DNA from 3 places in the Polaromonas potterensis genome. Region 3 is predicted to be linked to each of the others. Evidence: predicted binding sites of a transcription regulator. Region 3 holds the regulator's gene; each other region holds the start of a gene.
The links. Region 3 encodes LexA, which represses DNA repair genes until DNA is damaged. Its sites were predicted from a motif close to ACTGTATNNNNATACAGT; they were not measured.

Region 1: the regulator LexA is predicted to act here: its motif matches at 3,313-3,330, upstream of R6254_RS06020 (PA0069 family radical SAM protein).
Region 2: the regulator LexA is predicted to act here: its motif matches at 5,354-5,371, upstream of R6254_RS10690 (DNA topoisomerase IV subunit B).

What each region holds. Positions count from the first base shown of each region.
Region 1 is NZ_JAWQLX010000002.1:604,785-611,820, forward strand. It holds gene R6254_RS06005 (S-(hydroxymethyl)glutathione dehydrogenase/class III alcohol dehydrogenase) at 1-70, shown strand, start outside; gene fghA (S-formylglutathione hydrolase) at 178-1,047, shown strand; gene R6254_RS06015 (N-acetyltransferase) at 1,069-1,743, opposite strand; gene R6254_RS06020 (PA0069 family radical SAM protein) at 2,213-3,298, opposite strand; gene R6254_RS06025 (DOPA 4,5-dioxygenase family protein) at 3,415-3,762, shown strand; gene R6254_RS06030 (acyltransferase family protein) at 3,861-4,928, opposite strand; gene R6254_RS06035 (NAD(P)H-dependent flavin oxidoreductase) at 4,941-5,894, opposite strand; gene R6254_RS06040 (acyl-CoA dehydrogenase) at 6,005-7,036, opposite strand, start outside.
Region 2 is NZ_JAWQLX010000004.1:382,243-389,278, reverse strand. It holds gene parC (DNA topoisomerase IV subunit A) at 1-2,319, opposite strand, end outside; gene R6254_RS10695 (lytic transglycosylase domain-containing protein) at 2,454-3,302, opposite strand; gene R6254_RS10690 (DNA topoisomerase IV subunit B) at 3,349-5,319, opposite strand; gene R6254_RS10685 (MFS transporter) at 5,465-6,691, shown strand; gene fusA (elongation factor G) at 6,900-7,036, opposite strand, start outside.
Region 3 is NZ_JAWQLX010000002.1:109,989-117,024, reverse strand. It holds gene R6254_RS03675 (D-2-hydroxyacid dehydrogenase family protein) at 1-729, opposite strand, end outside; gene R6254_RS03670 (hypothetical protein) at 885-1,079, opposite strand; gene lexA (transcriptional repressor LexA) at 1,446-2,138, opposite strand; gene R6254_RS03660 (asparaginase) at 2,251-3,222, shown strand; gene adk (adenylate kinase) at 3,278-3,934, opposite strand; gene kdsB (3-deoxy-manno-octulosonate cytidylyltransferase) at 4,050-4,808, opposite strand; gene R6254_RS03645 (Trm112 family protein) at 4,831-5,013, opposite strand; gene lpxK (tetraacyldisaccharide 4'-kinase) at 4,994-6,034, opposite strand; gene R6254_RS03635 (ExbD/TolR family protein) at 6,037-6,465, opposite strand; gene R6254_RS03630 (MotA/TolQ/ExbB proton channel family protein) at 6,462-7,036, opposite strand, start outside.

The sequences.
Region 1 (7,036 bases), 490 kb from region 3:
GGAAGACATCAACAAGGGTTTTGAGCTGATGAAAAGCGGCGAATCGATTCGCGGCGTAATTATTTACTAGCCCCCACGTTCGCTCACTGCGTGTAGCTCTCTGCCCCCTCAGGGGGCGCTGCGCCTGCGGCCCGGCTAAGCCGGTTCCGCGGCCCCTGCTCGAATTGAAAGAGGCCCATGACCACACAACCTGAACTCCTTAGTGAACACGCCTGCTTCGGTGGCGTGCAGCGTTTTTACCGCCACGACTCGCGCGAGATCGGCTTGCCGATGAAGTTTTCGGTGTTTCTGCCGCCGCAAATCCTGATCGACAAGGCCGGCGGCAAGGTGCCCGCGCTGATGTACCTGGCTGGCCTGACCTGTACCGAAGAAACCTTCATGATGAAGGCCGGTGCACAGCGACTGGCCGCCAGCCTGGGCCTGGCGCTGATCACGCCCGACACCAGCCCGCGTGGCGCCAAGCTGCCCGGCGAAGCCGACAGCTGGGACCTGGGCGTGGGCGCCGGCTTTTACCTTGACGCCACACAAGCGCCGTGGTCGGCGCACTACCGCATGGAAAGCTACATCACGGCGGAGTTGCTGCCGCTGCTGACCAGCACCCAGCCCATCCAGGCCGGGCGCATCGGCATCTTCGGTCACTCCATGGGCGGGCACGGCGCCTTGACCCTGGCCTTGCGCCATCCCGACTTGTTCAAGTCGGTGTCGGCTTTTGCGCCCATCTGCGCACCCCGCCACAGCCCCTGGGGCCGCAAGGCTTTCACGGCTTATCTGGGTGCCGACGAATCCACCTGGGCGGACCATGACGCCACGGCCTTGATGGCCAAGCTGCACGCAGCGCCCTACCCCGGCGGTATCCTGATCGACCAGGGCCTGGCCGATAAATTCCTGTCCGAACAGTTGCACCCTCACCTGTTTGAAGCCGCCTGCGCCAAGGCAGGCCAGGCGCTGCAGCTGCGCTGGCATACCGGTTACGACCACGGTTATTACTTCATCGCCACCTTCATGGCCGACCACCTGAACCACCACGCGCGCCAGCTGTCTGAATAAACCGAGCGGCGCGACGGCGCCTCAACTCATGCCGGCCGCCTCGGAAAAACGCGCCAGCGTCCAGCCCTCGCCCAGCAAAAATATCCGCGTGTGCAAGTCTTCCTGCACCTGCGGTGAAATCTCCCGGCCGAGGTAACGCAGGCGCTTGTTGCGCAGATCCACAAACCCCCAGTCGTAGTTCCTGGCCAGCGCGCGCCACAAGGCGTGGGCCCCGGCCGACTGGCGGGCACCGCTGACCAGGCACAGGCCCGACGCCAGGCCGCGCTGGTAGACCGCCGTGGCCAGGCCGCGCCGCTGGTAGGCCACATCGTATTTGGAGTGCGGCGCCCGGATGTAGCGGTCCGCCTGGCGACCGACTTCGATCAGCCGGTTGAAGACGGTGTAGCCGGCCAGGCGCTGCTGACGGATATCTTCCACATACACATAATGTTCGCCGTCGGCTTCGCGGCTGCGGATCACAAACTCGGGGTCTTGCATGCCCTCTTCAGGCAGGCCGCCCAAGCGCCCCTCCGGCTTGTTCAGCTGCGTATAGATGTCCTGCAACTCGTCGCCCAGAGGCCTGCTTGTTTGCGGGCCCACGTCGATGCGCAGCTCGGCGGGCCGCAGGTGCCAGGAAGGAAAAGAGGGCCAGGACGCGCGGGACAGCCAGGGCGGCAGGGACGGAAAACAGGGTGGGCAATAAGGGGGCAAGGACAAGACCACAAAAAACTCCAGGCGTGCGGGAACGACGGCGCGCGGCAGGCGGCCGTGACAAGTCCATCAAGGGCAGCAGCTGCTGCGGCCGAAAAGGATGCGCGAGAGGTGTGTTAGCGGCGCGGAAAGCGGATGTCGAGTGCGTCCCGGAGCACCGGATGCGCCGACCTGCCACACTCAGGTCGACGCTGTACTAGCGTGCGGCTTGGGGTCCGTCGATATAACGTGGCACGGCGGCGTGGCAGCAGGCGGGCACCGACCGGCCTGCCCTGCATGGGCACAGGTCTGCAGTGAAATGCAAGCCGTGCATGAGTGAACTTCTCCACGAGTCGTGCCTGAAGCCGTATCCATGATGATGCGGCGAGGCGGGTTGGCCGAAGCCCGTGATCGTAGCGGCTTGGCGATACCGCACGTTTGCAGTGCGGTACTGCGAAGGCCGGCCCTGGCAGGCGGCCCCAGCCCCGTCACGGGTTCAGAAGAGGTGGCCCTGCCCCGCAGCTGCCGGTGGCCTGAACTGGCTCAGGTCCAGCTCGACACGTTCGCGGTTGAAACCCAGGCGCTGGCAGGTTTTCGCAAACCGTTGGCGGATCAGCTCGGCCCACAAACCCTGGCCCTTCATGCGCGAGGCGAAATCGCTGTCGTAATCCTTGCCGCCGCGCATGTCATGAATCCGCGCCATGATGCGTGCCGCACGCTGCGGGTAATGTATTTCCAGCCACTGCTGGAACAAGGGCGCCACCTCCCAGGGCAAACGGACCACGGTGTAAAACGCCGAACGTGCGCCGGCCTGCCAGGCGGCTTCCAGCACCTTCTCCATGTCCTCGTTCACAAACGGGATTTGCGGCGCGACGCTGACACCGACAGGAATGCGCTGCGCTGCCAGCGTCGCTATGGTGCGCAGCCGGCGATGCGGCGCGGCGGCACGTGGCTCCAGCTTGCGCGCCAGCTCGCCGTCCAGCGTGGTGATGGTCACATACACCGCGGCCAGTCGATCGGCGGCCATGGGGGCGATCAAGTCGATATCGCGCTCCACACCGCTGGACTTGGTGACCAGCGAAAACGGATGGCGAGCCTCCTGCAAGACCTCGATCACAGCGCGCGTCAACCGCAACTCGCGCTCCGCCGGCTGGTAGCAGTCGGTGGCCGAGCCGATATTGAGCAGTTTGGGCACATAACTGCGTTTGCCCAAGTCGGCACGCAAGACCTCGGCAATATTGCGCTTGGCAATGATTTTGGTTTCAAAGTCCAGGCCCGGCGAAAAATTCAGGTAGCTGTGAGTGGGCCGTGCGTAGCAATAAACACAACCGTGTTCGCAACCCCGGTAGGGGTTGAGGCTGTAGTCAAAAAAGATGTCGGGCGAGTCGTTGCGCACAATCGCGCTACGCGCGTCTTCAAACAAAACTTCTGTGTCGAGACGCCGCGCCTCGTCACCTGCTTCTTGAAGCGTGCCCCAGCCGTCGTCGTAGGCCGCCCGTGTATCTTTCTCAAAGCGGTGCGCGATGCGTGTGGCCGTGCCTCGGCCTTTGATGGCATGGAGGGGAATGATCACATCGCTCATGGCAACTATTTACAACTGTATAAATATACAGTCATTTTATCCAGAACCCCTGACGACGTCAGAAAAACCATGCTGGCCTGACAATCAAAGCTTCTTTTCCATAGCCCTGCCCTCGCATGACCCAGCGCCCCGAAAACCTTTACGACCGCTACCACGCCCATGTTTATTTCGGCCCGGATACCGTGGAACAAGCACGTGCCTTGCGCCAGCAGGCCGGCGAGTTGTTCAAGGCCAGCGTGGGCCGTGTGCATGAACGCGAAGTTGGCCCGCACCCGCACTGGAGTTGCCAGCTGGCCTTTGACAGCGCGGAATTTGAGCGCCTGATTCCCCGGCTGGAGCAACACCGCAACGGGCTCGATGTGTTTGTGCACGGCCTCACGGGCGATGATCTGGCTGACCACACGACCCATGCCAGTTGGCTGGGCCAGGCCTCGGTGTTAAAGCTTGAGATGTTCAGGCGCTGAGCGGGCAACCTGAATCGCTACTTATTTGATAGCTTCTTGCGACCGTCGGATATGGGCTAGAGGCACTTTTTACTTAAAAAAAATGCCTGTCACGGGCTTTACTGCGGGATCAAACGAGTTTTGCGCCAGGCGTGCAAAGGCGCGTGCGGAGATTCAACACCGCGATACAAGGCCGCGCCGGCCAGCAGGGACAGCAAAAAGGCCGCCAGCAGGCCCAGGGTATGGGCCAGCAACTGGGTCGGCCAGAAATGGCTGATAAAGGCATTCACCAGCAGGCACACCGGGAAGTGAATCAGGAACACCGAATACGAGATTTTCCCGAGCTGCAGCAACCACGGCGCTTGTAGCCAGCGCGCAGCCCACAAGCCGCGCTGCAACCCCACCAGACCCAGCGCCACCAGCACGGCCACCAGCAGCCGGCCCCTGAAATCAAGTAGCAACGCCAGCCCACCCAACACAGCAATAGCCAGCAGCCAGCGCGCTGGATGGGTACTGCGTGAAGCCCACCAGGCCAGCATGCCCAGCGCATAAGAACCGAAAAAATACAGGCCCGTCATGTCCAGCCCGGCATCCCGGTTGAAATACAACAAGGACGCCGCCGCCAGCACCAGCACCAGCCAGCGGTGCCGCGTGTCACGCAGCAGCGAAAGCACGGCCACGCTGATCACAAACAACTGAAAATCAATCGCCACGTACCAGATGCCGGCCGACAAGGCCTCCTGAGCCAACACGTCCTGCAGCAAAAAGATGTGGCTGAGCAGTTGCCAGAAGGTGGGCGCGTCCGGCACCGAGTCATCGGCCAACCAGGGCCGCACCAGGGCCGCGACCGCGACCGTGATGAACACCGCCACCATCAAGGGCAGCGCCAGCCGGCGGTAACGGCGCAGGATCAGGTGGCCGGGTTGCTGAAAAACCGCGACGCCCTCAGGCGCCAGGGAACAGGCCGCGAGAAAACCACCCACTACCAGAAACACCTGCACCGCCATGCGGCCATAGGTGTAGAGCCAGTCCATCAGGCCGGGTGCTGCGTGGTGCACCACATCCGACATCGGGCCGTAAAAAGCCAGGTGGTGCCAGATGATCAACACGCAGGCCAGGGCCTTGAGCGCGTCGATCCCGGGCAGGCGCTGCGCAGGCGGCGCCGTGGCAGCGGCCGGAATAACCATGCGGCGCGAGGCCTAGACGCCCACCCTTTGGCGTGCGTGCTGGTACTCGCGCTTGAGCTGCGCAACATAGTCGGCCGTGCTTTGTACCTTGTTGACCGCGCCTATGCCCTGGCCGCAGCCCCAGATGTCTTTCCAGGCCTTCTTGGCGTCGCCGCCAAAGTTCATCTTGCTCGCATCACTCTCGGGCAGGTTGGCCGGGTCCATGCCGGCGGCGATGATGGACGGCGCCAGGTAGTTGCCGTGTACGCCGGTGAACAGGTTGCTGTAGACGATGTCGTCGGAGCTGCTGTCCACGATGGCTTGTTTGTAGGCGTCAGCGGCGCGGGCTTCGTCGGTGGCGATGAAAGCCGAGCCGATGTAGGCAAAGTCGGCACCCATGGCCTGCGCGGCCAGCACAGCGCCGCCGGTCGAAATCGCGCCGGACAGCGCGATCGGGCCGTCAAACCACTGGCGAATTTCCTGGATCAGCGCAAACGGGCTTTTCACGCCGGCATGGCCGCCGGCACCGGCCGCCACAGCCACCAGGCCGTCAGCGCCCTTTTCAATCGCCTTGCGCGCAAACTTGTTGTTGATCACGTCGTGCAAGACCACGCCGCCGTAGCTGTGTGCCGCGGCATTGATGTCTTCGCGTGCGCCCAGCGAGGTGATATAAATCGGCACCTTGTACTTCACGCACATTTCCATGTCGTGGTCCAGCCTGTCGTTGGACTTGTGCACGATCTGGTTCATGGCAAAAGGCGCGGCAGGTTTGTCGGGATTCGCTTTGTTGTAGGTAGCCAAGGTCTCGGTGATTTCGGCCAGCCAGTCTTCCAGCTGCGCCGCCGGCCTGGCGTTGAGTGCGGGCATGGAACCCACCACACCGGCCTTGCATTGTTCAATCACCAGCTTGGGGTTGCTGATGATAAAAAGCGGCGAAGCGATGATGGGCAGTGGGAGTTTGTCGAGCGGGGCAGGCAGTCTGGACATGGTGTGTTTTCCGTGTGTAGAAGCAAAAATTTATGAAAAAATAGGCTGTAGCCCCCGTCCTGTGGTCGCCAACAGCTACTCTTTTAATAGCGATTTCAGCAAGCGTCGATTTAGAACGCTTCCAGCGCCAGCGCCGTCACGCTGTCCGCGCCTTCAACAATGCTGTCGCGCAGGCCGGGGGCCTTGCTCAGCAAATGGTCGGCGTAAAACACCGCGGTGGTGATCTTGGCTTTCATGAAGTCGACGTCATGGCCTTTGGCCAGTTCTTCTTCCGCCACCAGCAGCGAACGTGCCAGTTGCCAGCCGGCCACCAGGTTGCCGGCCAGCATCAGGTAAGGCACGCTGCCGGCGAAGACCGCATTGGGCGAAGCCTTGGTGTTGCCGGCGACAAATTCCACCACATCGACAAACGCTTCACGCGCGGCCTTCAGGCGTTTGGCCACGGCTTTTGCTGCCGCGCCGCCCTGCTTGATCAGCGCCGCTTCCGTCTTCTCGATCTGGCCGGCAATGCCTTTGGCCGTCTGGCCGCCATCACGCGCGGTTTTGCGGCCCACCAGGTCGTTGGCCTGGATCGCGGTCGTGCCTTCGTAAATCGTCAAAATTTTGGCGTCACGGTAATACTGCGCGGCGCCGGTTTCTTCGATGAACCCCATGCCGCCATGTACCTGCACACCTAAGGAGGTGACTTCCAGGCTCATCTCGGTGCTGTAACCCTTGACCAGCGGCACCATGTATTCGTAGAAGGCCTGGTTTTGCTTGCGCACGTCCGCATCGGGATGGTGGTGCGACGCGTCATAAGCGGCGGCGGCCACCGAAGCCATCGCGCGGCAACCTTCGGTGTAGGCACGCATGGTCATCAACATGCGTTTGACATCGGGGTGGTGAATGATGGGTGCGCTGGCGGCAATCGAACCATCCACCGGCCGGCTTTGCACCCGGTCCTTGGCGAAAGCCACGGCCTTCTGGTAGGCGCGCTCGGCCACCGCAATCCCCTGCATGCCCACGGCGTAACGCGCCGAGTTCATCATGATGAACATGTATTCGAGGCCGCGGTTTTCCTCGCCCACGATGTAACCCACGGCGCCACCGTGATCGCCATACTGCAACACCGCCGTCGGGCTGGCCTTGATGCCCAGCTTGTG
Region 2 (7,036 bases), on a different contig from region 3:
GTCCGCCGCCTTGCCCTTGCGCGCCCGTGCAGCACGGGCGTTGTTCAGGCTGCGAATCTCCAGCGTTTCTTCGCGTTCCTTGCCACCCCGGCCTATGCCTTCGATTTTTACGCTGCGGGTATAGGCCGCCGCGCCGGCCAGCGTGTCTTTGGCGTCCAGGTCGATCAGCATCAGGCCGCGACCGCCTGCTGCTTGCGTTTTGAGTTCGCTGATTTCAAAAGTCAAGATGCGGCCGCCGGTGGACGCGCAAGCCACATGCGTCGCCGGATTCAGCGGCACCGATCCGCTGTGGCCCGACACATGGGAAGGTTTGCAAATTATTTCGCCTTCAGCACAACTGATAAAGGCCTTACCAGCCTTGAGGCGTGAGGTCATGTTTTCAACCGTCGCCAGGAAACCATAACCACCGCTGCCGCTGAGCAGCAAGGTGGCCGTTGATGGTCCCGCAAAATAATGCGCGGGCTGGGTGCCTGATTCGAGTTCGATCAGGGTGGTGACCGGCTGGCCGTCACCGCGTGCGCCCGGCAACATCGCCACCGGTATCGAATACACGCGGCCCGTGCCTTTGGCCGCCGTGCCGAACACCAGCAAGCTGTCCACTGTGCGGCATTCAAAAGTGCCGTACAAGCCGTCGCCGGACTTGAAGGCAAAACTGGCGGCGTCGTGGCCGTGGCCGCTGCGCGCGCGTATCCAGCCTTTGGCGCTCACCACCACGGTCACAGGTTCGTCCAGCACTTTCACTTCAAGCACGGCTTTTTTCTCGGCCTGGATCAGGGTGCGACGCGGGTCGGCAAACTGTTTGGCGTCGGCTTCGATTTCCTTGATCATCAGCCGGCGCAAGGCGGCCGGGCTGCCTAAAATTTCTTCGAGCTTGCCCTGCTCTTCGCGCAGGTTTTTCAACTCCTGCTCAATCTTGATGGCCTCGAGGCGTGCGAGCTGGCGCAGGCGGATTTCGAGAATGTCTTCAGCCTGGCGGTCGCTGAGATTAAAACGCGCAATCAGCGCCGCCTTGGGCTCTTCGGCCTGGCGGATGATGGCAATCACTTCATCGATGTTGAGCAACACCAGTTGCCGGCCTTCGAGGATGTGGATGCGGTCCAGCACCTTGTTCAGGCGATGCTGTGAGCGCCGCTCTATCGTGGTCTGGCGAAAGCTGATCCACTCGTTGAGCATCTGCCGCAGATTTTTTTGCGTGGGCCGGCCGTCCAGCCCGACCATGGTCAGGTTGATGCTCGACGAACTTTCCAGGCTGGTGTGGGCCAGCAAGGTGGTGATGAGTTCGGACTGTTCGATGCGGCTGGTTTTGGGCTCGAACACCAGGCGCACAGCGGCGTCCTTGCTCGATTCGTCACGCACCACATCCAGCACGGACAAGACGGTTTGTTTGAGTTGCACCTGGTCCAGGCTCAAGGCCTTTTTGCCGGTCTTGATTTTCGGGTTGGTGATTTCCTCGATTTCTTCGAGCACACGCTGGGTGCTGACCCCCGGCGGCAACTCCTGCACCACCAGTTGCCACTGGCCACGTGCCAGGTCTTCGATCTTCCAGCGCGCGCGCACCTTGAGCGAGCCGCGGCCAGTGCTGTAAGCCGCGGCGATCTCGGCCGCGCTGGAAATGATCTGGCCGCCGCCCGGGTAGTCCGGCCCAGCGATCAGTCCATACAACTCGTCGTCGCTGAGCTTGGGCGTCTTGATCAGCGCCACGCAGGCGTCGGCCACTTCGCGCAGGTTGTGACTCGGGATTTCGGTGGCCAGGCCCACGGCAATGCCGCTCGCGCCGTTGAGCAGGGTGAAAGGCAAACGCGCCGGCAACTGGCGCGGTTCTTCAAAGGAGCCGTCGTAGTTCGCGACGAAGTCGACCGTGCCTTCGTCGAGCTCGTCGAGCAGCAAGGTCGTGATTTTCGACAAGCGTGCCTCGGTGTATCGCATCGCCGCAGCACCATCGCCGTCTCTGGAGCCGAAATTGCCCTGGCCATCGACCAGCGGGTAACGCTGGCTGAAGTCCTGGGCCATGCGCACCATCGCGTCATACGCGGCCTGGTCACCGTGTGGGTGGTATTTACCCAGCACGTCGCCGACCACGCGCGCACTTTTGACCGGCTTGGCGCCATTGGCGCCTGAGAAGCCCAGCCCCATACGCGCCATGCTGTACATGATGCGCCGCTGCACCGGTTTCTGACCGTCACAGACATCGGGCAGGGCCCGGCCCTTGACGACACTGAGCGCATATTCAAGGTAGGCGCGCTGGGCATAAGCGGCCAGCGACTCCTGGTCGGGCAATTCGGGGCTGGCAGGTGCAGGGGATGTAAAAAGATCGTCCATCGGGGTTCAAACTACGAAAGTAAGGGGTGTAGAAACAGGGGGATTCAGCCTGTGCGGCTCACCCGCAGGAAATGGATGTAGGCGGGCCAGCCCCGCCAGGGTGATGGCCAGCGCCGTTCAAAACGGGGCCCACCTTATTCACGCTCGACCTGGAACTCAGGGGCTGCGGGTGTTTGCACCACCAAGGTGGGGACCTGGTTGCCGCGCCCGCTGGCGCCGCCCATCATCTCCAGCCTGACGCGCCCGCGGCGCGCCTCCGCCAACATGGGGGGCGGCTGGAGGTGGCCGTAAAGCTGCATCACGGTTTTTACGTAATTCTGGGTTTCGGCGTAATTGGGAATTTTGTTGCCGGCCCGCTGCACCGCGCCTTCGCCGGCGTTGTAGGCCGCGATGGCCAGCTCAAGCTGACCGGGAAACAAATCGATCAGGTCACGCAGGTAACGCGCACCGGCGCGAATATTGGTTTTCGGGTCCGTCAGTTTTTTCTCGATCGTCGCGTTTTTCTCGGCCCGCACGCCATAACGCTGGGCCGTAGGCGGCATCAGTTGCATCAGGCCGACCGCGCCTTTGGGCGACACGGCTTGGGTGTTGAAGCCGGACTCGGTGGCGATCAACGCCTGCAGCAAGGCGTAGTCGATGTTGTGTGTGACCGAGGCTTCGCGCAGCAAATGCCGGACCGCCTTGTAATTCGGCGACACGTCGAAAAATGCCAGCAGCTTGGGCGGTGCGCCCGGCATGCCTTTGCCCGGTACGCCCGACGAGGCGGCGCCCCGGTTGGTGTCGAAACTTTCGCCACCGCGGAAAAACAGCTGGTAACGCTCATCCAGTCGCTCGGCCGAAAAATGCGCCACACCAGCCTGATCTACATAACCCCAGACATCGGCCCGGGCAGGCGCGCCAGTCAGCAGCAAGGCGGCAGCGGCTATCAAAAACGATAGCTGCTTACGCCCAACCCATAAGGGCTGGAGCCACTTTTGACGCATAAACATACTCATGCGGCGCGGTATCCGGGCTGAGACATGGGGTCCTTCAGATGTCGATCTCCACAGCATCGCCGTGAAGTTCCATGAGTTCGCGGCGTGCCGCGGCTTCGCCCTTGCCCATCAATTTGGTGACCAGGCTTTCGGTCTGGGCAAAGTCCATATTGCCCAGTTGCACCGGCAACAGGCGCCGGGTGTCTGGATTGAGTGTGGTTTCCCACAGTTGTTCCGCATTCATCTCACCCAAGCCTTTGAAGCGGCTGATGGCCCAAGCGCCTTCACGCACGCCTTCCTTGCGCAGTTTATCCAGAATGGCGCTCAACTCGCCTTCGTCCAGCGCATAGGCCTTGGACGCCGGTTTTTTGCCGCGCGCCGGCGCATCCACCCGGTACAGCGGCGGCCTGGCCACATACACATGGCCGGTTTCTATGAGTTTGGGGAAATGCCGGAAAAACAGGGTCAGCAGCAAGACCTGGATGTGCGAGCCGTCCACGTCGGCATCGCTGAGGATGCAGATTTTTCCGTAACGCAGGCCACTCAGGTCCGGGGAGTCGTTGGGGCCGTGTGGGTCCACACCGATGGCCACCGAAATGTCATGGATCTCGTTGTTGGCAAACAGCCGGTCGCGCTCGACCTCCCAGGTGTTGAGCACCTTGCCGCGCAGCGGCAGAATGGCCTGGCTTTCCTTGTCGCGGCCCATCTTGGCGCTGCCGCCGGCGGAGTCGCCCTCGACCAGGAACATCTCGTTGTGCGCCAGGTCCTTGCTTTCGCAGTCGGTGAGTTTGCCCGGCAACACGGCCACGCCAGAACCTTTTCGTTTTTCAACTTTCTGGCCGGCCTTCTGCCGCGTTTGCGCCGCCTTGATGGCCAGTTCGGCCAGCTTTTTGCCGTAGTCGACATGGTGATTGAGCCAGACTTCCAGCGTAGGCCGCACAAAACTGGAGACCAGCCGCACCGCATCGCGCGAGTTCAGGCGTTCCTTGATCTGGCCCTGGAACTGCGGGTCCAGCACCTTGGCCGAGAGCACATAACTGGCGCGGGCAAACACGTCCTCGGGCAAGAGCTTGACACCTTTGGGCAGCAGCGAATGCAGCTCGATGAAACTCTTGACGGCCTGAAACACGCCGTCGCGCAGGCCGCTTTCATGCGTGCCGCCAGCGCTGGTCGGAATCAGGTTGACATAACTTTCACGCACCGGCTGGCCGTCTTCGGTGAAGCCCAGACACCACTGCGCGCCCTCGCCTTCGGCAAAACTGTCGTGTGCGGCGTCGGCAAAACCTTCACCCTCGAACAGCGGAATCACCGGATCGGCGCTCAGGGTCTGCATCAGGTAGTCGCGCAGGCCGCCTTTGTAAATCCAGGTCTGCACTTCCTTGGTTTTTTCCACCACCAGGGTCACGGTGACGCCGGGCATCAGCACGGCCTTGCTGCGCAGCAGGTGGGTGAGTTCGGCCATGGGCAGGGCCGAACTTTCAAAATATTTGGCGTCCGGCCAGGCGCGCACCGTGGTGCCCGATTTGCGGTCACCTTCGCCGGCCTTGCGCAACTGCAAAGCCTCGGTCACATCGCCGCCCGAAAACACCAGGGAGGCGACCATGCCGTCGCGGTAGGAGGTGGCTTCCAGACGTTTGGACAACGCATTGGTCACGCTGACACCCACGCCGTGCAGGCCGCCGGAAAAGCTGTAGGCGCCGCCCTTGCCCTTGTCGAACTTGCCGCCGGCATGCAGCTGGGTGAACACCAGCTCGATCACCGGTGCGTTTTCCTCCGGATGCATGCCGTAGGGAATGCCGCGGCCATCGTCTTCGATGCTGACCGAGCCGTCGCTGTGCAAGATGACCTTGATCTTCTTGCCGTGACCGGCCAGCGCCTCGTCGGCCGAATTGTCCAGCACTTCCTGGATGATGTGCAGCGGGTTGTCGGTGCGGGTGTACATGCCCGGGCGCTGCTTGACGGGCTCTAGGCCCTTGAGCACGCGGATCGAGCCTTCGGAATATTCGTTGGGTAGTTTGGTCGCCATGGGAGGGTGGATTGTAGACCTGGATGATTCTAAGGCTGGATAAATATACAGTCTTTAGGCGTGCACCGGTATTCATTCCTGGCACGCATCAATGCGCTGAATATTTTGAAAAGCAGAAACACGCGTGTTTGGGTACATTCACCGCATGCAATCTTCCAGCCGATCTCTTTCCATGGCGCAGGTGCTCATCTGCGGCGCCGCCATTGTCACCCTGTCCATGGGCATACGCCACGGCTTCGGCCTGTGGCTGCTGCCCATCACCCAGGAGCAGGGCTGGACACGCCAGACCTTTGCGCTGGCGCTTGCCGTGCAAAACCTGTCCTGGGGCGTGTTCGGTATTTTTGCCGGCATGCTGGCCGACCGTTTTGGCGCGTCCCGCGTGATCATAGGCGGCGCCGTCTTGTATGCGCTGGGCCTGGTCGGCATGGCGCTCTCCACCAGCAGCTTGTTGTTCACGCTGACCGCCGGCATCTTGATTGGTGCGGCCCAGGCCGGCACCACTTACGCCGTGATTTATGGCGTGATTGGCCGCAACATCCCGGCCGAAAAACGCTCCTGGGCCATGGGCGTGGCGGCGGCGGCCGGCTCTTTCGGGCAGTTCCTGATGGTGCCGGTGGAAGGTTTTCTGATCAGCGGCCTGGGCTGGAAAGAAGCGCTGCTGGTGCTCAGCGGCGCGGTTTTGCTGATCATGCCGCTGGCCTTTGGCCTGCGCGAGAACCGTTTCGGTGCCGGCCAGGCGCCCCCGCGTGAACAAACCATCCTGCAGGCCTTGAAAGAGGCTTTCAAATACCCGAGCTTCCAGTTGTTGATGGCCGGTTATTTTGTCTGTGGTTTCCAGGTCGTGTTTATCGGCGTGCACATGCCCAGCTATCTGCGGGACAAAGGGCTGTCACCGCAAGTGGCCAGTTATGCGCTGGCCCTGATCGGCCTGTTCAATGTGTTTGGCACCTACGCGGCCGGCACCCTGGGCCAGCGGCTGGCCAAACGAAAAATCCTGGCCTTCATTTATTTCGCCCGGGCCATTGTGATTGCCGTGTTTCTGGCGGCACCACTGAGCCCGACCAGCGTCTATATTTTTGCCAGCCTGATGGGGCTGCTGTGGCTGTCCACGATTCCACCCACCAACGCGGTGGTGGCGCAAATTTTCGGCATCCAGCATTTGTCCATGCTCAGCGGTTTTGTGTTTTTCAGCCACCAGATTGGCTCCTTCATGGGGGTCTGGCTGGGCGGCTACCTGTACGACCGTACCGGCAGTTATGACATCGTCTGGTACATCGCCATCGGCCTGGGCGTGTTTGCGGCGCTGGTCAACCTGCCGGTGCGTGAAACCGCGATCCAACGCCCCCGGACCGGCCAGTTACAGGGTGCCTGAGATGGCTCGCAAGATCACGCTGTACACACTGGCCCTGGCGGCCGTGCTGGGCGTGTTTGCGCTCTACACCCGGCCCGACTTCCTGCTGACCCTGGCCGACCAGCTCTGGGCCTGTTTCTAGCCCCCCACGCTTGTCGCTTCGCGTACTGCGCTGCCCCCTGAGGGGGCTAATTTTTCTAGGGGCGGCCCGTCGAAAAATTGTAAACGCTCAATCCTCGTCGCGCACCTTGAACTGACCAGCCAACTGCTGCTGCACCGGCGGCGGCACGGCCTCGTAGTGGCTGAAGGCCAGCGTGTAGCGGCCCTGGCCGCCGGTCAAGGCATTGAGCCGTGACTGGTAACTGC
Region 3 (7,036 bases):
GTTGACCAGCACGGAAGAGGGCTTCATGCGCGACAAGTCGTCGAGGGTGACCACACCACGCGTGTCATCCTGCAGACGCAGGTGCAGGCTCAAGACATCGCTTTCCTGGAAAAACTCGTTTTTAGACGATGCCACTTCAAAACCATCGGCCAAGGCCCGGGCGCGCGAAGCCTGGCTGCCCCAGACCAGCACCCGCATGCCAAAAGCCCGGCCATAACCGGCCACAATCTGGCCGATCTTGCCGTAGCTCCAGATGCCCAGGACCTTGCCCTTGAGCACAGAACCTATGCCGAAGTTGGGTGGCATGGAGGCGTTTTTCAGGCCGGCTTGTTGCCAGGCACCATGTTTGAGGTGCGACACATAGTGCGGAATGCGTCGCATGGCGGCCATGATCAACGCCCAGGTCAGCTCGGCCGGCGCCGTGGGCGAGCCGCCACCTTCGGACACAACGATACCGCGTTCGGTGCAGGCGCCGACATCCACATGGCTGCCCAAACGTCCGGTTTGCGCAATCATCTTGAGCTTGGGCAATTTTTCGATCAGTTGGCGATGCAGATGGGTTCGCTCGCGGGTCAGCACAACCACATCGGCGTCTTTGAGTCGTACGGAAAGCTGGCCTATGCCTTTGACGGTGTTGGTGTAGACCTTGGCCTGGTAAGCATCGAGTTTGGCGGCACAGGAGAGTTTGCGCACCGCGTCCTGGTAGTCGTCAAGGATCACAATATTCATGCCGATATTGTGCCTGCAAGTTTTACCGCTACGAGGCGGCGCGCCAGCAAGATGTACCTGAACGCAACCGGAAAAACCAGAAGGCAGGCGGTTGAACGCATGGGCGAGAGGCCTTCTGCGCCACGCCTTGCGGCAAAAGTTTTCCTGGTGTTTGCTCAGGCAGCTTGCGCGGCAGCTTCTCGTTGGGCCATGCGGTCCAGCTCGGCGCAAACATCCGCCATGCGACCTGAAATCACCATGCGCCCAGCGCAGGCCGGATGGATGCCGGCGTCCAGCTCGCGCACAATTTTCAGGCGGCGCGGGGACGTGGTTTTAGCCACGGTTTGGCAAGGTTTTTGGCCGGTAGCCATTGAAGGATGAACGCTACCAGCTATATTTTTGATAGCGGACTGCGTATGACCCGAGGAACAACGCCGCAACGCGGGGACCGGGGCAAACACAGGCGACAACGTAGCCGGCGGCGCAGGCACCCAGAAGGCGGCCAATGCCTGGAAAGGGGCGAACAAGGCCGACAGCCGCGATGAACGTGAAAAACTGGCGATTCCCATGAGAACTCCTAAAGTTAGAGGTTTACACAGGCAGGATTACAGGAACAAACCATCCGCAGCACCAGGGTGTTGGCCAATCGACTTGGCCAAACGCCCGCCACCTGTCGCGCGGAAATGAGGTGGACGGTCCGTGGAGCAGGGCCGTCCGGCATGACGCCTAGGCGTGGACTAGACCAGCATGGTGTTTCGAATCAGGCCAACGGCCAGGCCTTCCAGTTCGAAGGGCTCGCCGGGCTCCACCACGATGGTTTTGAAATCAGGGTTTTCGGGCAGCAACTCGATCAGGTTTTTAGTGCGGCGAAAGCGCTTGACGGTGACTTCATCACCGAGGCGGGCCACCACGATTTGCCCATTTTTGGCTTCTTTGGTTTGCTGCACGGCCAGCAGGTCGCCGTCCATGATGCCGGCATCCCGCATGCTCATGCCGCGCACCTTGAGCAGGTAATCGGGCTTGCTCTGGAAGAGGCTACTTTCGAAATGGTAGGTACGGTCCACATGCTCTTGCGCGAGAATGGGGCTGCCAGCGGCAACCCGTCCCACCAGCGGCAGGACGAGTTGGGCCAGGCTTTGCAAGGGCAGGGAAAACTGTTTGATGCGGGACTCGTGGATGGAGCGCAAGGTGTCGCTGCGTAAACGTATACCGCGCGAGGTGCCGCTGACCAGCTCGATCACCCCTTTGCGGGCCAGGGCCTGCAGATGTTCTTCGGCGGCGTTGGCGGATTTGAAGCCCAGCTCGTTGGCGATTTCGGCGCGTGTGGGTGGCGCACCGGTGCGAGCAATGGCGCTCTGGATCAGCTCCAGGATTTGCTGCTGGCGTGCGGTGAGTTTGGGCGTTTCCGAAAAATCTGCGAGGCTGCTCATGGCGATGGCTCCTTGGGGTAGGCAGTGGATCAAACCAGGGGATCAAACGTTGAGAACCGTTGAGGGCTGTTTTAATATCCAGTAGCTGTATTTTTATCCAGTTTTTAAAGGAATGCAAGTGTCTGCTGTTTTGACGACTAAAAAGATGGTGATCCTGGGCACGGGCGGCACGATTGCCGGCACGGCGACCACGGCCGCGGATCACACGGGTTACACCGCCGCGCAGCTGGGCATCGAACAACTGGTCGCAGCCATCCCGGCGCTGGCAGGCAGTCCTTTCGAGCTGCGGACCGAACAGGTGGCCCAGATTGACAGCAAGGACATGTCTTTTTCCGTGTGGCGCGATCTGGCCGGCCGCGTCAACCACTGGCTGGCGCAGCCCGAGGTGCAAGGCATCGTCATCACACACGGCACCGACACGCTGGAAGAAACCGCCTATTTTCTGCAGGCCTTGCTCCATCCCGCCAAGCCGGTGGTCTTGACCTGCGCCATGCGCCCGGCCACGGCGCTGGTGCCGGACGGCCCGCAAAACCTGGTTGATGCCGTGGCGGTGGCGGCACACCCTGGCGCGCGCGGCGTGCTGGCCGTGTGTGCGGGTGTGATTCACAGCGCGCTGGATGTGCAGAAGGTGCACCCGTACCGGCTCGACGCCTTCAGATCCGGGGATGCCGGGCCGCTGGGCTATGTCGAGGAGGGGCGCTTACGTTTGATGAGAAATTGGCCTCTAACCCCCGTGGATCATGCGCAAGCAGCTATTGAAAGCATAGCGACGCTGCCGAATGACGCGGCCTGGCCACGTGTCGAGATCGTGATGAATTACGCGGGCGCCAGCGCCGCGGTGGTCCAGGCGCTGCTGGCCAGCGGGGTGCAAGGCCTGGTGGTGGCAGGTACCGGCAACGGCACCTTGCACCATGCCCTGGAAGCGGCTTTGCACCAGGCGCAGGCGGCGGGCATTCCGGTGCTGCGCGCCACGCGCTGCCTGGAGGGCCGGGTCTTGCCCAAGCCGGGTGAGGCCATCCCGGATTCACAAGGCCTGAGTCCGGTCAAGGCCCGGGTGGCGCTGATCTTGTCCTTGCTGGGCTAACGCTCATGAAAAAAGGCCGTCAGTCGACGGCCTTTTTGATGGAGACAGTGCGGTCTCAGGTCGACAAGGCTGCGAAGGCCCGGGCCGTGATTTCATCCACGCCGCCCATGCCGCTGATGGCACGGTACTGGGGTGCCGCATCGGGCGCAGCCTTGGCCCAGCTCGAGTAATACTCGACCAGCGGACGGGTTTGCGCGCTGTAGACCTCGAGTCGTTTGCGCACGGTTTCTTCCTTGTCGTCTTCGCGCTGGATCAGTGGCTCGCCGGTGACGTCGTCCTGGCCTTCAACCTTGGGCGGGTTGAACTTGACGTGGTAGGTACGGCCCGAGGCGGGGTGCGAGCGGCGGCCGCTCATGCGTTCGATGATGGCTTCAAACGGCACATCAATCTCCAGCACGTAATCAAGCTTCACGCCGGCGGCCTTCATGGCATCGGCTTGCGGAATGGTGCGCGGAAAACCGTCGAACAAAAAGCCCTGATCGCAGTCGGGCTGGGCGATGCGTTCTTTCACCAGGTTGATGATCAAGTCGTCGCTGACCAGGCCACCGGCATCCATGACTTTTTTGGCTTCCACGCCCAGCGGTGTGCCGGCCTTGACGGCGGCGCGCAACATGTCGCCGGTGGAAATCTGGGGAATGCCGTATTTCTGGCAGATGAAGGTGGCTTGTGTTCCTTTGCCCGCGCCTGGTGCGCCCAACAAAATCAGTCTCATGAATGTCCTCGGATTTTTATAAAGATGGCCATGAGCGGGTGGCCCGGAACCGGGCGCCCGCTTTCAAATAAATGGCTTTGAGCTTGAGGATAGCATGCGCCTCCCCGCAGCTTGCTTACACAAACAGCGCACGCACGCGCGCCAGATCCTCGGGCGTGTCGACACCGGCGCCGGGCGCCTGGGTCGCGATATGCACCGCAATGTGATGGCCATGCCAGAGGGCGCGCAGTTGTTCGAGTTGCTCGAGTTGCTCCAGCGGTGCTTGCGGCAGGGTGGGGAACTGCCGCAGAAAACCGACGCGGTAGCCGTAAATACCCACGTGGCGCAAGGGCGGTGGCAAGCTGCTGCCTGAGGCCCACCAGGCCTGACCGGCAAAATCGCGGGCCGCGGGAATCGGGGCGCGGCTGAAATACAGCGCCGTCTGGCGCGCATCCAGCACCACCTTGACGATGTTCGGGTTCAGCAGGTCTTCCATTGTGGCGATGGCGTGGGCGGCGGTGCTCATGGCGCAATCGCTGCGTTGCGCCAGCAGGCCGGCCACGGCGTTGATCAGCGCCGGGTCTATCAGGGGCTCATCCCCCTGGACATTGATCACCTGCTCCTCGTCGCCCAGGCCCAGCAGATCGCAGGCCTCGGCCAACCGGTCGCTGCCGCTGGGGTGGTCGGGTCGGGTCAACACGGCGGCGACGTTAAAAGACTCACAGGCGTCCAGGATGGCCGGGCTGTCGGCTGCCACCACGACGCGGGCGGCGCCGCTTTGCAAAGCGCGTTGAGCCACACGCACGACCATGGGCACACCGGCGATGTCCGCCAGCGGTTTGTCGGGCAGGCGGGTGGACGCGAGGCGGGCAGGGATGAGGACGGTGAAACTCATGCCTTGATCGAGAGCTGCAGCATCACAGGCCGAGTTCCTCGTCGGTGAGGGTGCGGGCCTCGTTTTCCAGCATCACGGGCAAGCCGTCGCGAATCGGGTAAGCCAGCCGCGCGCTGCGGGAGATCAGTTCCTGTTTTTCGCGGTCATACACGAGTGGGCCTTTGGTCACGGGGCAGACCAGCAGTTCAAGCAGTTTGGTGTCCATGGGGGAATGGTAATGGAGAAAGCAGGGGCAGCAGCAAGGCGTCGAAGGCGGTAAAAAAGGCCGGCTCTGGGGAGAACTCCAGAGGCACGGCCAGCACATTGGCCTGCCTGGGGAACAGCTTGATCGCATCTTTTTCGGTGCAAATCAAGGTGTAGCCCTTATCGGATGGGCGTGGATAGCTATCAAAATTATAGTGATCAGGTAGCGCCCGGGTTTCCGCCAGTTGCAGGCCGCGGGCGCGCAACATGTCAAAAAAGGCTTCAGGTTTGGCGATGCCGGCCAGCGCCAGCAAGGGCTGGCCAGCCAAATCGCTGAGCGGCACACGGCTGCCATCGGCGCGCAGCGCGTGGTCGGCCAGGCGGCGGGTCGAGCTAAAACCGTCGAAAGCGGCGCGGGCCCCGGTGTGCAGCACCAGATCGACACCGCGTCCGCCTGCGCGCGCGCTGCGATACAAGCGCGCCGGCCAGGGCTCACGCAGCGGACCGGCTGGCAGCAGCCAGCCATTGCCGGCGCCACGTTCGTCAAACACCGCAATTTCGATGTCGCGCTGCAAGGCGTAATGTTGCAAGCCGTCGTCGCAAACCACCACCTGGGTGGCCGGGTGCGCCGCGAGCAGGGCGCGCACCGCATCGATGCGCCGCGCCGCGACAAACACAGGCGCACCCGTCGCTCGTCGGATCAGGGCGGGTTCGTCACCGGAGGCTTCGGGTGGGGTGGACGGCAAAACTTCCAGGCATGCTTGCCCGCTGCGGCCGTAGCCGCGCGAAACCACGCCGGCTTGCCAGCCAGCAGCCTGCAGGTGTTGCACCAGGGCAATCACCGCCGGTGTTTTGCCGGCGCCGCCAGCCACCACGTTGCCCACCACGACCACAGGCACGGGCATACGCTCGGATTTGAAGAGGCCGGCCTGGTACAAAAAACGGCGCAAGCGCACCAGCAAGCCAAACAATTGGGCCAGTGGCCAGAGCAGCCAGGCGAGGGCGCCGCGGCGCAGCCAGGCCTGCAGCAACAGCCGCTTCACGTTTATTTGGCGCCGGCCTGGGCCGCGCTCTGGGTGGCAAAGGTGATCTGGCTCAGGCCGCTGCGCCTGGCCGCTTCCATCACGGTGATCACCGACTGGTGCGTGGCGCTGGCATCGGCGCTGATGACCACCACGCTGTCCTTGCCGGCCTTGGCGGCGGCCATCAGGGCGGCGCTGAGCGCCTCGATGCTGCGCCCGTTGACCGGGATTTTGCTGACCATGTAACGGCCATCACTGCTGACGGCCACGATCACTTCCTTGGGGTAGTCGCGCTGCTGCTCGGCATCGGCCACCGGTAGTTTGATCTGCAGTTCGGTGAACTTGCTGTAGGTGGTCGACAACATCAGGAAAATCAGCACGACCAGCAACACGTCGATGAAGGGGATCAGGTTGATCTCGGGTTCATCCCGCGAAGGTCCGCGGAACCTCATGATTTGCGCAGCGTATTGAGGTGACGCACAAAACGCTCAGCCGCAATTTCCATCGTGAGCAAATAGCCATCGACGCGCGCCCGGAAGTAGCGCCAGAAAATCAGCGAAGGAATGGCCACAATCAGGCCAAACGCCGTGTTGTAGAGCGCGATGGAAATACCCTGCGCCAGCTGCGCTGGATTGCCGCCGGCAGCGTTCGCCACACCGCCGCCACCCGCCTGCGAGCCAAAAATCTCGATCATGCCGATGACGGTGCCCAGCAGGCCCAGCAATGGTGCGGCCGAGGCAATCGTGGCCAGGGCTGCCAGATAACGCTCCAACGTGTGGGCGGCGCGCCGGCCGGCACCTTCCAGGGTGGAGCGCAGGTCGTCTTCACTGATGCGCGGATTGGCGTTGAGCGCCCGAAAACCGCTGGCCAGCACCTGGCCGAGCAGGGAGTTGTGTTCCAGGTGGGTCACCACGTCTGGGGCCGGCACGGCGCTGCGGGACACCGTGATGGCTTCATCCAGCAATTTGGGCGGTGCAATCCTGGCGGTCTTGAGGCTGGTAAAACGCTCGATAACCAGCGCCA